DNA from 3 places in the Gordonia alkanivorans genome. Region 2 is predicted to be linked to each of the others. Evidence: predicted binding sites of a transcription regulator. Region 2 holds the regulator's gene; each other region holds the start of a gene.

Evidence for each region. The regulator LexA, encoded in region 2, represses DNA repair genes until DNA is damaged. The targets are predictions, from matches to a motif close to CGAACANNTGTTCG.
Region 1: the regulator LexA is predicted to act here: its motif matches at 2,525-2,538, upstream of C5O27_RS21600 (alpha-ketoglutarate-dependent dioxygenase AlkB).
Region 3: the regulator LexA is predicted to act here: its motif matches at 3,147-3,160, upstream of C5O27_RS12720 (DUF222 domain-containing protein).

Annotation. Positions count from the first base shown of each region.
Region 1 covers NZ_CP027114.1:4,757,306-4,761,887, reverse strand. Annotated here, with positions in the region: gene C5O27_RS21615 (adenylate/guanylate cyclase domain-containing protein) at 1-628, shown strand, start outside; gene C5O27_RS21610 (oxidoreductase) at 752-1,639, shown strand; gene C5O27_RS21605 (hypothetical protein) at 1,718-2,230, opposite strand; gene C5O27_RS21600 (alpha-ketoglutarate-dependent dioxygenase AlkB) at 2,561-3,190, shown strand; gene C5O27_RS21595 (GMC oxidoreductase) at 3,248-4,582, opposite strand, start outside.
Region 2 covers NZ_CP027114.1:3,042,975-3,047,556, forward strand. Annotated here, with positions in the region: gene pfkB (1-phosphofructokinase) at 1-416, opposite strand, end outside; gene C5O27_RS13840 (DeoR/GlpR family DNA-binding transcription regulator) at 413-1,183, opposite strand; gene C5O27_RS13845 (putative PEP-binding protein) at 1,320-3,020, shown strand; gene lexA (transcriptional repressor LexA) at 2,998-3,705, opposite strand; gene C5O27_RS13855 (LysM peptidoglycan-binding domain-containing protein) at 3,943-4,479, shown strand; gene nrdR (transcriptional regulator NrdR) at 4,579-4,582, shown strand, end outside.
Region 3 covers NZ_CP027114.1:2,807,303-2,811,884, forward strand. Annotated here, with positions in the region: gene nadA (quinolinate synthase NadA) at 1-175, shown strand, start outside; gene nadC (carboxylating nicotinate-nucleotide diphosphorylase) at 190-1,092, shown strand; gene C5O27_RS12715 (DUF5655 domain-containing protein) at 1,103-1,477, opposite strand; gene C5O27_RS12720 (DUF222 domain-containing protein) at 1,542-3,122, opposite strand; gene C5O27_RS12725 (heavy metal translocating P-type ATPase) at 3,331-4,582, shown strand, end outside.

The DNA.
Region 1 (4,582 bases), 1.7 Mb from region 2:
TGTGCTGTTCGTCGACATCGTCGGCTCCACGCGACTGTCCCAGGACCGGAGTCCCGACGACGTCGCCGAACTCCTCAACGCGTTCTTCAGCATCGTCTTCGACGTCGTCGACCAGCATTCCGGCTTCGTCAACAAGTTCGAGGGCGACGCCGCGCTGGCCGTCTTCGGGGCGCCCGTCGAACTCGACGACCCGGCCGGACACGCGCTCGCCGCCGCCCGCGACCTCGCCGACCGGCTCGCCAAGAGCCTCGACATCCGGTGGGGGATCGGCGTCTCCTTCGGTGAGGTCTTCGCCGGCAACATCGGCGCCGAACGGCGCTACGAGTACACCGTCATCGGCGACCCGGTCAACGAATGCGCCCGACTGTCCGACATGGCCAAGACCGGTCGCGTCCCCGCCCTCGCCAGCGGCGCCGCGATCGACTCCGCCGGCGCCGAGGCCGACGAATGGGAACTCCTCGGCAGCCGCATCATGCGCGGCCGGTCGGCGCCCACCGAGTTCTTCGCCCCGTCCGACCTCGTCGAACGGCTCGGGTCGTCGCGCAACCTGATCGCCGAACTGCTACGCCCGGCTCGACGCATCGTCGGCGCCGGTCCGCTGCGGCTCACGACGTTCTTCGGCGGCTGAGGACCGCGCCACCGAAGTCGGCTGCCCGAGACGAATCGTTGACGCCGTCCGGGGTCGTCAATAGCGTGGGCCGCAGGGGCGCGGCGAGGACGCCGGACCGACACACCATCCCTGGGGGCTGCGATGAACGGTTGGACGTCAGCGAACATTCCGGATCAGACGGGTCGCACCTTCGTGGTGACCGGCGCGAACAGCGGCCTCGGTGCCGAGACGGCGAAAGCGCTCGTCGGTGTCGGCGCCAACGTCATCCTGGCGTGCCGCAACACCGCCAAGGCCGACGCCGTGGCGTCGAAACTGGGACCCAACGCGACCGTTGCCCAACTCGACCTCGCGGATCTCGCGTCGGTTCGCTCGTTCGCGTCGAGTTTCACCGGCGCCGACGTCCTCATCAACAACGCCGGACTGATGGCCGTACCGCTGCGACGCACCGCCGACGGCTTCGAGATGCAGATCGGCACCAACCATCTCGGCCACTTCGCGCTCACCGCGTTGCTGCTGCCGAAGATCACCGACCGCGTCGTCACCGTGTCGTCGGGCGTGCACCAGATCGGGAACATCGCGCTCGACGACCTCAACTGGGAGAAGCGCCGCTATCGCCGCTGGCAGGCCTACGGGGACTCCAAGATGGCCAACCTCATGTTCGGCCTCGAACTCGCCAAGCGGTTGGCGGAGGCCGGGTCGTCGAAGGAGTCGTTCATCGCCCATCCCGGTTATGCCGCAACGGAATTGCAGGGTCGGAGCGAGAACTTCATGGATGTCCTGGCGAAGCTGTCGAACAAGCTGCCCATCGCGCAGTCGGCTGCCGACGGGGCGCTGCCGCAGCTGTACGCCGCGACGATGTCGGGTCTGCCGTCCGGCACCTACTACGGACCGACGAAATTCTTCGGGCTGCACGGCGCGCCCGGACGGAACAAGTACAAGAAGGCGGCCGACGACGCCGACTTCCGTGCGGCGCTCTGGGCGGAGTCGGAGAAGCTGACCGGGGAGAAGTTCGACGTGTCAGGGAGCTGACCGCCTGACGACGAAAGTGCGGGATGAGTGCCGGAAACCGGCATCCATCCCGCACTTCGTGTCTGCGGTTCGCGTTGACTACTGGACCGAGAACGCGATGCTGTTCGACGCGCCGGAGACCAGGTCGGTGACGCGGATGGTGAAGTTGCCGCCGCCCTTGAAGAAGTAGGACTTCACCGCGGTGCAGTCCTGCGTCTTGTACAGCGCGGCTTCCTTGGGCACCTTCGGTCCGGCGAGGCGGACCTCCATGCGGCACTCGTTGCCGTCGACGATGGGGCCGGCGTCGATGATGGAGTTCCAGCGCACGCCGAGTCGCGAGTTCTTGCCGAAGGTTCCCGGAGTGATCTCCCGGGCGCCCTTCGGGTTGTAGACCCAGACGTTGATGGACTTCACGCCGTTGCGTGCGCCCGCGCGGCCGAGCTTGCCGTAGTGGGTGACCTTGTCGCCCGACGACCCGAACGCGGAACTTCCGGAGTCGAGGCTGCCGCTGGCGCTACCGAACAGATCGCCGACCGGATCGGCGGTCGCCGGCGCGATCGGGATCAGCATGGCGGCGGCAGCAAACAGACCGGCGATACCGGTGCGCTTCATCGAGTTCCCCCTTGTAACGATTTATAACGAATTGATTAAAGCATCGACCCGGCGACCGTGCTGTGGGCCACCTCACATCGCGGCCCTTTCGTGGTGAGCCGAATGTGCGCTTCGTCCCTTCCGCGCCGGGCCAGGGGCTTCTTGAGCTGCTTCGACGATGGAGCGGGCATTGCTCGAAAATGTGAGGGACGCCTCGTGCGCGGACGGGGGTCCCGTAGGTCCTTACCCGCTCTCTCGATCCGTTTCCGCTCACGTTCGAAGGGTGGGCGCGAACGGCACGGACATGCCGTCCATCGAACAGGCGTTCGATTCGGGTGTACGGTGGGGTGTATGTCCATCGGCATCCAGGGATCGTTGTTCGCCGAGATGGCCGCGGAGCCGGCGCTGTCGGACCTGTCGACCTCGACGACGCGGCGTCCGCTCACCGACGGCGCGTGGGTGGACCTGTGCCCAGGCTGGATCAGCGGGCCGGACGAACTCTTCGATCGGCTTCGACGCGACGTCCCGTGGCGGGCCGAGCGGCGTCAGATGTACGACCGCGTCGTCGACGTCCCGCGGCTCGTGTCGATCTACCAGAAGGACGACCCGTTTCCGGATGCGTTGATCACCGAGATGCGGTCATCGCTGTCGCGGCATTACCGCGAGGAGTTGCCCGAAGGATTCGCGACCGCCGGGATCAGCCTCTACCGCGACGGCAACGATTCAGTGGCATGGCACGGGGACCGCATCGGGCGGGCGTCGACGCACGACACGATGGTCGCGATCATCTCCCTCGGCGCCCCGCGACCGCTGATGCTGCGGCCGCGGGGCGGCGGGAAGTCGTTGAAGTTCACGCTGTCGACCGGTGACCTGCTGGTCATGGGTGGCAGCTGCCAACGCACCTGGGAACACGCGGTTCCCAAGGTGCGCGGCGTCGGCGCCCGGATCAGCATCCAGCTGCGGCCGCCGGGGGTGTGGTGACTTACTGGGCTTTGTAGAAGTTGTGGACGTCATACGCCCACAACTTCTACGAGAACCTCAGCCGGCGTTGGAGATCGGCGTGATCGGCAATCTCAGCGCGGCGGGTGCGTATTCGGGCACCGTCGGGTGGACCGGCGGCACCGGGGCGATCGGCTGGTACGACGCACCGAGCTCCGGACGGGGGTCGGCCTCACCGGCATTCGGCCACATCGCGAGTGCGCGTTCGGCCTGAGCGGTGATCGTCAGCGACGGGTTCACGCCCAGGTTCGCCGACACCGTCGAACCGTCGACGATGTGCAGGCCGGGGTGGTTGAACACGCGGTGATACGGGTCGACGACGCCGTCCGCGGCGGACCGGCCGATCGAGCAACCGCCCAGGAAGTGGGCGGTCATCGGGATGTTCAGCCAGTCGACGATGGAACCGCCGGCGTCGCCGTCGATCTCGTCGGCCATCTTGCGGACGGCGTCGTGGCCGACCGGGATCCAGGTCGGCGGGGGATCGCCGGCACCCTGCCTACTGCGCAGCATCGGACCGAAACGGCCACGGCGGGAGAACAATTCGAGGGAGTTGTCGGCGGTCTGCATCACCAGGGCGATGATCGTCCGTTCCGACCAGCGTCGAACCGAGAGCCCGCGCAGGGTGACCAGCGGGTGCCGGATCATCTCCACGAGTGCCGCCAGCGGTCGGGGCAGGCGACTGTCACCGTCGATGAGCATCGCCTGCAACAGACCGATCAGGTTGCTGCCCTTGCCGTATCGCACCGGCTCGATATGGGTGTGCTCGTTGGGATGGAACGACGAGGTGATCGCCACCCCCTCGGTGTAGTCGACCTTCAGGTCGGTGGCCGTCGCGGCCAGGACGGCCTCGGAATTGGTGCGGACCACCTTGCCCAGGCGTGACGACAGCCCGGGAAGAGTTCCGCTCTGCTGCATGTCCAGCAGAAGCTTGTTGGTGCCGTAGGTGCCGGCGGCGAACACCACGTGGTCGGCGGTGAACGAGCGGCGGCCACGACGTGACCAGCGTCGACCGGTCCGATGCGCGCCGACGGTGTACCCGCCCTCGGCGCGCGGACGGACGGTGTCGACGGTCGTCAGCGGGATGACGGTGGCACCGGCCTGTTCGGCGAGATACAGATAGTTCTTGACCAGGGTGTTCTTCGCGCCGACCGGGCAGCCGGTCATGCAGGCGCCGCAGTCGGTGCAACCCGTGCGGGCGGGTCCGGCACCCCCGAAGAACGGGTCCTCGACGGTCTTGCCGGGCTCGCCGAAGAAGACGCCGACGGGGGTGTGGACGAAGGTGTCGCCGGCGCCCATGTCCTCGGCGACCTTGCGCATCACGCGGTCGGCGGGCGTGACCTTGGGATAGGTGGTCACGCCGAGCATGCGCGATGC
Region 2 (4,582 bases):
GGTGGAAGTGATCCACACAGCGTGACCCACTCCGCGCCGTTCGCGTGGGTGCGGATCAGAGTGGACAGCGACTCGAGCTGAGCTGCTGTCAGGGTCACGCCCGGGGCGTTGATCTTCGTGGTGGTGCCGTCGGATTCGGCGATGGTGACGTTGGAACGGACCTCGCCGTCGACGGGGACGGCGTCGTAGGGGAGTCCGAGGTCGTCGAGCGCGGCGAGCAGGGGGTCGCCGGTGCGAGCGGGCAGCAGGGCCCGTGTCGAGAGACCGGCGGCGGCGACGGTGCGGGCGACGTTGACGCCCTTGCCGCCCGGTTCGGCGCGGACGACGCCGGCCCGCTGGACCTCGCCGCGTCGCAGCGGGGTGGCGAGTTCGAGGGTGCGGTCGACGCTGGGATTGGCGGTGACGGTGAGGATCACGCGATCACGACCTCGACGCCGCGGGCGGACAGTGCGGCCGAGAACTGCGGATCGATGCCGGAATCGGTGATGAGAACGTCGATGTCGTCGATGCCGGCGAAACCGGACAGCTCCTCGCGCTCCATCTTCGAACTGTCGGCGAGGACGACGACGCGGCGGGCTGCGGCGACCATCGCCGCCTTCACCGCCGCCTCGTCGGGATCGGGGGTGGACAGACCGTGCGCCTCGCTCAGGCCGTTGGTGCCGATGAACGCGGTCGTCACGCGGAGTCGGCCGAGCGCGGCGACCGTTTCGGCGCCGACCGTCGCCTGCGTGAGTCCGCGGACGCGACCGCCGAGGGAGTGGAGACCGTCGGCATGGCGTCCGGCGAGCAGCCCGGCGATCGGGAGGCTGTTGGTGATCAGTGTGAGATCGCGGTCGCGCGGCATGGCCTCGGCGGCCCGGAAGGTGGTGGTGCCGGCGTCGAAGAGCACCGATCCGCCGTCGGGCGGGAGGAAACGAAGCGCGGCACGGCCGATCGCGGCCTTCTGCTCGGTCTGTTCCGTCTCGCGCTCGTCGATGCCGAGTTCACCGATCACGCGCAGGACCTCGGGGCGGACGGCACCGCCGTGGACTCGCTGCAGGTGCCCGGCACGTTCGAGCACCGCGAGGTCGCGGCGGACCGTCTCACTGGTCACGTCGAACTTCGCGGCGAGCTCGGCGACCGAGGCGCGTCCTGCGACGCGTACCTCCTCGGCGATGGCCTGCTGTCTCTCCTCGGCGTACACACCGGCTCCGTTCTGATCGTTCCCGTGGCGCTGATCGGGTCGTCCAATGTGGGAACATGCGGCTTTGCGTGTTGTAGTAATTGTGTTTACGCCTGTTTGTGTTGACAAGTCAAGAAGAATTTGTAACCGTGGTCACATGACGCAGATTCTGACGGGGACGCCGGTTGTCGGTGGTGTGGCTCTCGGGCCCGCACTCTGGCCGGGACGCCGACCCGACCACTCCGCAGAGGCACTGGGCGCAGGCGTCGAGATCGCCGAGGACCGTCGCGCCGACGAGGCCGAACGGTTCACCGCCGCGGCGGCCGCGGTCGCCGCGCGCCTACGTGAGCGTGCATCGCAGAACACCGGCGTCGCCGCCGAGGTGCTCACCGCAACGGCCGGACTCGCGGAGGACCGCGGCTGGATCGGTGCCGCCTCGGGTCTGATCGCCAAGGGCGCCTCGGCGCCGTCGGCCGCCGTCGCCGCCACCGAACAGTTCGCCGCCGTGTTCACCAAGCTCGGTGGGCTCATGGCCGAGCGCGTCACCGATCTCAACGACGTCCGCGACCGCGTCCTCGCCGAACTCCTGGGCCTCCCCGAGCCCGGCGTGCCCACGCCGGACGTGCCCTCGGTCCTCCTCGCCGACGACCTCGCGCCCGCCGACACCGCGGGGCTCGATCCCGCCACCACCATCGCGCTGGTCACCCGCCTGGGCGGGCCCACCAGCCACACCGCGATCATCGCCCGGCAGCTCGGCATCCCGTGTGTCGTCGCGGTCCCCGGTCTCGCCGGGATCGACTCGGGCACGGTGATACTCGTGGACGGCACGACAGGCGAGATCGTCGTGCAACCCGACAACGCCGCCGCGCGGGCCCGTGTCGACGAGTACACGCGTCAGGCCGCACGGGTCGCCGGCTGGTCGGGCCCGGGTCGCACCGCCGACGGTGTGGAGGTGGCGATCCTGGCCAACGTCGCCGACGGATCGTCGGCCCGTGCGGCCACCGATCATCCGGTGGAGGGCGTCGGACTGTTCCGCACCGAACTGGCCTTCCTCGAACGCGCCGACGAGCCGTCGGTGGAGGAACAGGCGGACATCTATCGCGAGGTGCTCGACGCGTTCGGCGGCCGCAAGGTCGTCATCCGTACCCTCGACGCCGGCTCGGACAAGCCGCTGCGCTTCGTGTACCAGCCCGAGGAGGCCAACCCGGCCCTCGGTGTGCGCGGCGACCGGATCGCCTTGGCACACCCCGAGATCCGTGCCCATCAGCTCGACGCGATCGCGCGCGCCGCGGAGGGTTCCGAGACGAGCCCCTGGGTCATGGCGCCGATGATCGCCTCACCGGCCGAGGCGGCCGCCTTCGCCGCTCAGGTACGGGAACGCGGACTGGTCGCCGGGGTGATGATCGAGGTCCCCGCCGCCGCGATCCTCGCGCCGGCGATCCTGGCCGAGGTCGACTTCGTCTCGATCGGCACCAACGACCTCACGCAGTACACGATGGCCGCCGACCGGATGTCGGCCGATCTCGCATCGCTGACCGATCCGTGGCAGCCGGCGGTCCTGCACCTCATCGCGACGGTCGCGCGGGCCGGACGGGACCAGGGGAAACCGGTGGGCGTGTGCGGCGAGGCCGCGGCGGACCCGATCCTCGCCTGTGTGCTCGTCGGGTTGGGTGTCACCTCGCTGTCGAGTGCTCCGGTGGCGGCCGCCGCGGTCGGTGCCCGCCTCGGCGGCGTCTCACGGTCGACCTGCGAGAACGCGGCGACAGCCGCGCTCGCCACCACCGATCCGGCTGCGGCGCGCGCGGCTGCCGCCGCGGTTCTCGAGAACGAAGAGGTCAGATACGCCGCATCACGGTGACGACCTTGCCGAGGATCACGGCCTCGTCGCCCGGGATCGGGTCGAACAGCTCGTTGTGCGGCATCAGCCAGACATGACCCTTCTGGCGCTTGAAGGTCTTGACCGTGGCCTCGCCGTCGATCATCGCGGCCACGATGTCGCCGTTGTCGGCCACGTTCTGCTGGCGCACGACCACCCAGTCGCCGTCGCAGATCGCGGCGTCGATCATCGACTCGCCGACGACCTTCAGCAGGAACAGCGAACCCTCGCCGACGAGCTCGCGGGGGAGCGGGAAGACGTCCTCGACGGCTTCTTCCGCGAGGATCGGGCCGCCTGCGGCGATCCGGCCGAGCACCGGCACGAAGGTGGGCTCGGGTAGCGCACCACCGGTCGGTGAGGTGGGCGTCGGCGGCTCACTCGGTGCGATGTTGACCGCTCGCGGACGATTCGCGTCGCGCTTGAGGAGGCCCTTGCGTTCGAGCGTCCGCAGTTGGTGGGCGACGGAGGAGGTCGACGTGAGACCCACCTCGTCACCGATCTCGCGGATGCTCGGCGGGTAACCGCGCTCGCGCACGGATCTGCGGATCACCTCGAGAACTCCGCGCTGCCGCGGCGTCAGCGAGGCCTCGGCCGCCGCCATGTCTGCCGGGGCGACGGGCTCGTCGGCGCCCCGCGCTCCGGTGCGCTTACCGCCGTCATCGCTCATGATCGGGTTCCTCTCGATTCCGAACGTGCTGGTAGATCGCTTGTCTGACGACGACCCTAGCCGAGAATGCCGACCGCATCAAACATTTGTTCGACGTGTTGCGAGACAAGTGTCGGCGTGCCGTGCTACAAATCGAACATCAGTTCATCGAACAGATGATCGACAATCGAACAGTTCGAACGCCGACGACGCAGCCGGAGCACGGACAAGCGTTCGACCGGAAACACGGAGGGCATCATGCGCACCGCCACTCTCATCGACCCCGACCGCTCCACCGATTCGGTCCGTGGTGACGTCCTGGAGCGTCCGCGCCCGATGCGCCGCGGCGACGGCCGCCGGCCCGTCGACGGGCGTCCGGTGCCGGAGTCGGCGGTCCGGGTCCGCCGGGTCGCCTCCACCCGGTGCGCCTCGCCGGTCGGTATGCGGGGTCGTGCACCGGTCGTACCCGTCTCGCGTGTTGCGCATACCGCGCCCTCGGCCGTCATCCGGCGGCGTCGGCGCACGGCGACGGCAATTCTCGCCGGCGTCGGGCTCGCTCTGGCCGTGTGGGTCATCGCGGTCGTCGGTCAGAACTACGCCGCGACGGTCACACCTTCTTCGGTCGGCACCGAGGTCGTACACGTGCGGTCGGGCGACTCGCTGAGCACCATCGCATCGCGCGTCGCCCCCGAGATGCCGCGTGAGGCGGTCGTCGACGAGATCATCCAGCTGAACGACCTCCCGTCGAGCGGGCTGCGCGTCGGTCAGCCGCTGCTCGCCCCCCGGTACCACTGAGCACGGGCGGTATCCTCGATGTCACAGGGACCGGCCGACTACCGGCCTGGCATGCGGCGCGGCTGCACCAGAGTGTCCCGTGACCTGCGTGAGGATACGATGC
Region 3 (4,582 bases), 240 kb from region 2:
GGCCGTGAACGACCGCGCGTCGTGCCCCTACATGAAGATGATCACCCCGGCTGCGCTGCTGCGCTGCCTGCGTGAGGGTCGCGACGAGGTGTTCGTCGACACCGACGTCGCGGAGAAGGCTCGCAAGAGCGTCGAGCGGATGATCGCGATCGGTAACCCGGGGTCGGGCGAGTGACCGGAAGCTCTGCGGTGAGTGAGGGTTTCATCGGTCAGGCTTCGGTCGGCGGTGCACTGGATCTGGTCGTCGACGATGAGATCCGTGCGCTGATCCGAACCGCACTCGACGAGGATCTGCGGTACGGCCCCGACGTCACCACCACGTCGACGGTCCCCGCCGGCGCTGTCGTCGACGCCGCGATCGTCAGCCGTGCACATGGCGTGATCGCCGGTGTGCCGGTGGTGGTCGCGGTGTTCGACGAGGTCATCGGTCCGGGCAACTTCGAGGTGACCGACGCCGTCGCAGACGGCAGCGTCGTCGAACCCGGCGATGTCGTCCTGCGCGTCCACGCTCCGACGGCCGCACTCCTGACGGCCGAACGCACCGCGCTGAACCTGATCTGCCATCTGTCGGGGATCGCCACCGCGACCCGTGCATGGGTCGATGCGGTGGCCGGTACCCCCGCCCAGATCCGCGACTCCCGAAAGACGCTTCCCGGGTTGCGATTGCTGCAGAAGTATGCGGTGCGTGCAGGTGGGGGAGTCAACCACCGCATGGGCCTCGGCGACGCCGGCCTGATCAAGGACAACCACGTCGTGGCGGCCGGTTCGGTCGCGGCTGCGTTGGAGGCTGTCCGCGCGGCGGCGCCGGGTCTGCCCGTCGAGGTCGAGGTCGACTCGCTTGCCCAGCTCGACGAGGTGCTTCCCCTCGAGCCGCAGCTGGTACTGCTCGACAACTTCGAGCCGTGGGAAACCCAGATGGCCGTGCAGCGACGCAACACCCACTCGCCGCAGACCAAGCTGGAGAGCTCCGGTGGTCTGACGCTCGACGTTGCCGAGGACTACGCCCGCACGGGCGTCGACTACCTGGCCGTCGGTGCACTCACCCATTCGGTCACGGTGCTCGACCTCGGGCTGGACATCCCCGCGCCGTAGTCTGACGACGTCAGTCCGCGGCGTCATAGGCCTCACTGAGCCACCGGCGGACCTCCTCGTCCACCTCCGCGGCCCCACGCACCTCCAGGTGGTGCATCCACACGCGCGGTGAGGGGTGCGCGACTTCCTTGAAGCGGGCAGAGTCGATGCGGTGCGGAAGGGCGATCGACAACACCGCTGGTACTTCGGATCGCAGGTACAGGCCGGGACGCCACACGAAGGCGAAACCGGTCCGACGTCGAAAGTTGACTTGGCTCTTCGTAACTCGGACGGTGATGTCGTCTCCCAGTTCATGAATGGCGTCCTCGACCGCACGGTGGATCGACAGGCCCACCGGCGAGCCTGCAAAGAAGTCCTCGACCTTGTGCGGGGTGTCCATGGTCATTCTGGCTCCAGAATCGCACGGAATCCTCGACGACGGTCCACCACCTTCTTCACGACCGCGATTCTCACCGGTGCGGGTAGGCGGCGGCGAGGAGTATCGAGGCGAGGGTGGCTTCGGCGTCGGAGGCGTTGCGGAGGTCGATGATCTGGCGCAGGTGAAGGCGCGTTTCAGCGCCGGACTCCGGTTCGGGTCCGTGGATCTCGTTGCGTACCTGTTTGAGTTGTTCGGCGAATCGGCGGGGTATGTCGGGTCGGCGGTTGATGCGTTCGGGGTTGGGTGGTGCGCCGGGTTCGGCGTTCAACCGCCAGGCGCAGCGGCCTTCGTCGGGACCTTCACGGACCATGCGGGTGGTGTAGCCGCCGGGTTCATTGCTGACCATCCGATTGTGTTTCGGGCACGCCGGTGCGAGGTCGGTGATGTCGGTGAGTCCACCGAGACCCCAATCCAGTTGCGCGTGGTGCATTTCCACGTGCGCGGCGGATACGCCGCAGTCGGGGGTGGAACAGACCTCGCCGTCGGGTCGGGCGAAGGACACGAGGCGCTGTTCGCGGGTGGCCAACCTCTTGCCGCGTCCGAAGTAGAGCGGGATTGCGGTGGCGTCTTTGAACACCGCCAGCCAGGGTTGGGTGTCGGCGGCCAGGTTGACGAGGTCGGTGATCGGGATCAGGGTGCCGGTCGCGGTGGTGGCGAACCCGGCTTCGCGTCGTAGGTCGTTGACGTCGGCTTTGATGATCAGCTGGATGGGTAACCCGCGGTGGCTCTTACCCAGGAGTCCGTCGTCGAACACGGCTTTCAGGAGTGCGTTGAGGGCGTCGTGGTTGAGCTGGGCGGGGGTGCGGTCGTCGCGTGCGGCTGCGGCTTCGACCGCCTCGGGGTCGGCGTCCTCGATGGAACCGTGGGGGGAGTCGGGGTCGTCGGGGTTGTTCATGCCGGGTTTGGCCCAGACGGCGAGCAGCATGGTGATGCGGGCGAGGAGTTCGGGGGTGAGGTTGGCGGTCATCTTGGCGGTGCCGTCGGCGCGTTGCCGGTTGACCGACAGATTGCGGCGACGTTTGCGGTCGGTGTCGTCGGTCAGTGTGCCGTCTGGGTCGAGGTGGGCCAGTAGTCGTGCACCGAGGGCGGTGATGTCGGCGGGGGTGTGGTCGACGGCGATCTCGGCCATCTGTCGTTCGGCGGCGACTTTCACGTCGTGGTCGACGGCGTGTGGGATCTGGTCGAGGACGTCGAGTACTGCCCGGACGTGGGAGGTGCTGACCTTGCCGTCGGCCAATGCCTCTGCCAGAGCGGGGCGTTCGGGTTCGAGTGGTTCGCCGGTCGGGCTGAGGTGGGTGGCGGTCGCGTGGCGTTGTTTGGTGCGGCGCATGGGGTCGGCCATGCGTAGGCGGTGGGTCATGAACTGGGTGATGCTGCGGTGGCCGGTCTGGTGGGGTAGGTCGCGGTCGGCGATCTCGATGATCTGTCGGTCGCCGGCGAAAGTGAGTCGGGCGATGGCCTGTTCGGTTCCGGCGGCGACGTCGATGAGTTCGGCATCGGAGCACTGCGTCAGATCGACGGCCTGGAGTTCGGTGGTGATCCGGTGCAGTTCCTGCACGAGTTCGGAGGGGCGGGCCGACGGAGTGCCGTCGGTGGTCGAGATTTCGGTCAAGACGGTCACCCCCGATGCCGTGTTCGAATATACATTCGACTGTACCCGGAATCACGCTGCGGTGCAACGCTTGTCGAAATCAGGTAGGTGGCCGACGTTTGTCGGAGGTGTGTGCTATCGGGTCTCCCTCGGCGGGCCGGGTGTCGTCGAACCTCGCAACGAAAATCGGCTCTTACTATATACCGGTAGGGGGTATATAGTCGGTCGCATGAGTGCTACAGCGATCCATCCCGGGCACGACACGGGTACGCACGAAGGTCACCAGCACGCTGGTGGCGAACACGGCGGTCATGCCGACCACGTCGGCCGGTTCCGCCGACTGTTCTGGATCATGGTGGTACTGGCCATCCCGACGGTGGCGTTCAACGAGATGTTCGCCCACCTGATCGGATACTCGCTGCCTCACCCCGGGTGGGTCATGTGGATCTCGCCGGTACTGGGCACGGTCATCTACTTCTGGGGCGGCCGGCCGTTCCTCGCCGGTGCCGTCGGGGAGATCCGGTCCCGCCGGCCGGGGATGATGCTGCTCATCGGGCTGGCCATCACTGTCGCATTCGTGGCGTCGTGGGGCGCGAGTCTGGGGTTGTTGTCCGGTGAGCTGAACTTCTGGTGGGAGCTGGCGCTCCTTGTCGCGATCATGCTCCTGGGACATTGGGTCGAGATGCGTGCGCTGGCCCAGACGACATCGGCCATCGACTCGCTGGCGGCCTTGCTGCCCGATGAGGCGGAGAAGGTCGACGGCGCCGGAACGGTCACCGTCGCCGTCTCCGAGCTGGAGGTGGGCGACGTAGTACTGGTTCGGCCGGGTGCATCGATCCCGGCCGACGGTGACGTCGTCGACGGTACGGCGGATGTGGACGAGTCGATGATCACCGGTGAGTCGCGCCCGGTACGACGATCGGTCGGGGATCGCGTGATCGCCGGGACCGTCGCTACCGATTCCGCGGTTCGTGTCCGGGTCACCGCGATCGGTGATGACACCGCGCTGGCCGGGATCGAACGGCTCGTCGCCCGAGCGCAGGCGTCGACGTCGCGTGCCCAACGTCTTGCCGACCGCGCCGCCGGGTGGCTCTTCTGGTTTGCCCTCGCCGCGGCAGCTGTCACGGCAGTCGTCTGGACCTCGGTGGGAATGCCTGACTCCGCGGTGGTCCGGGTGATCACTGTCCTCGTCATCGCCTGCCCGCACGCTCTCGGTCTTGCCATCCCGTTGGTGGTTTCGATCGCGACGGAGCGCGCGGCGCGAGGGGGAGTGCTGATCTCCGACCGGCTCGCCCTCGAGACCATGCGGTCGGTCGACGCCGTCCTCTTCGACAAGACCGGGACGCTGACCCGTGGAGCTCCGACGGTCCGTTCCGTCGAACCAGCGGGCGGCCGCACGGCGGACGAGGTCCTGGTGCTGGCCGCGTCGGCCGAGGCGGACAGCGAGCATCCACTCGCCGTCGCAATAGTCGAGGCCGCCC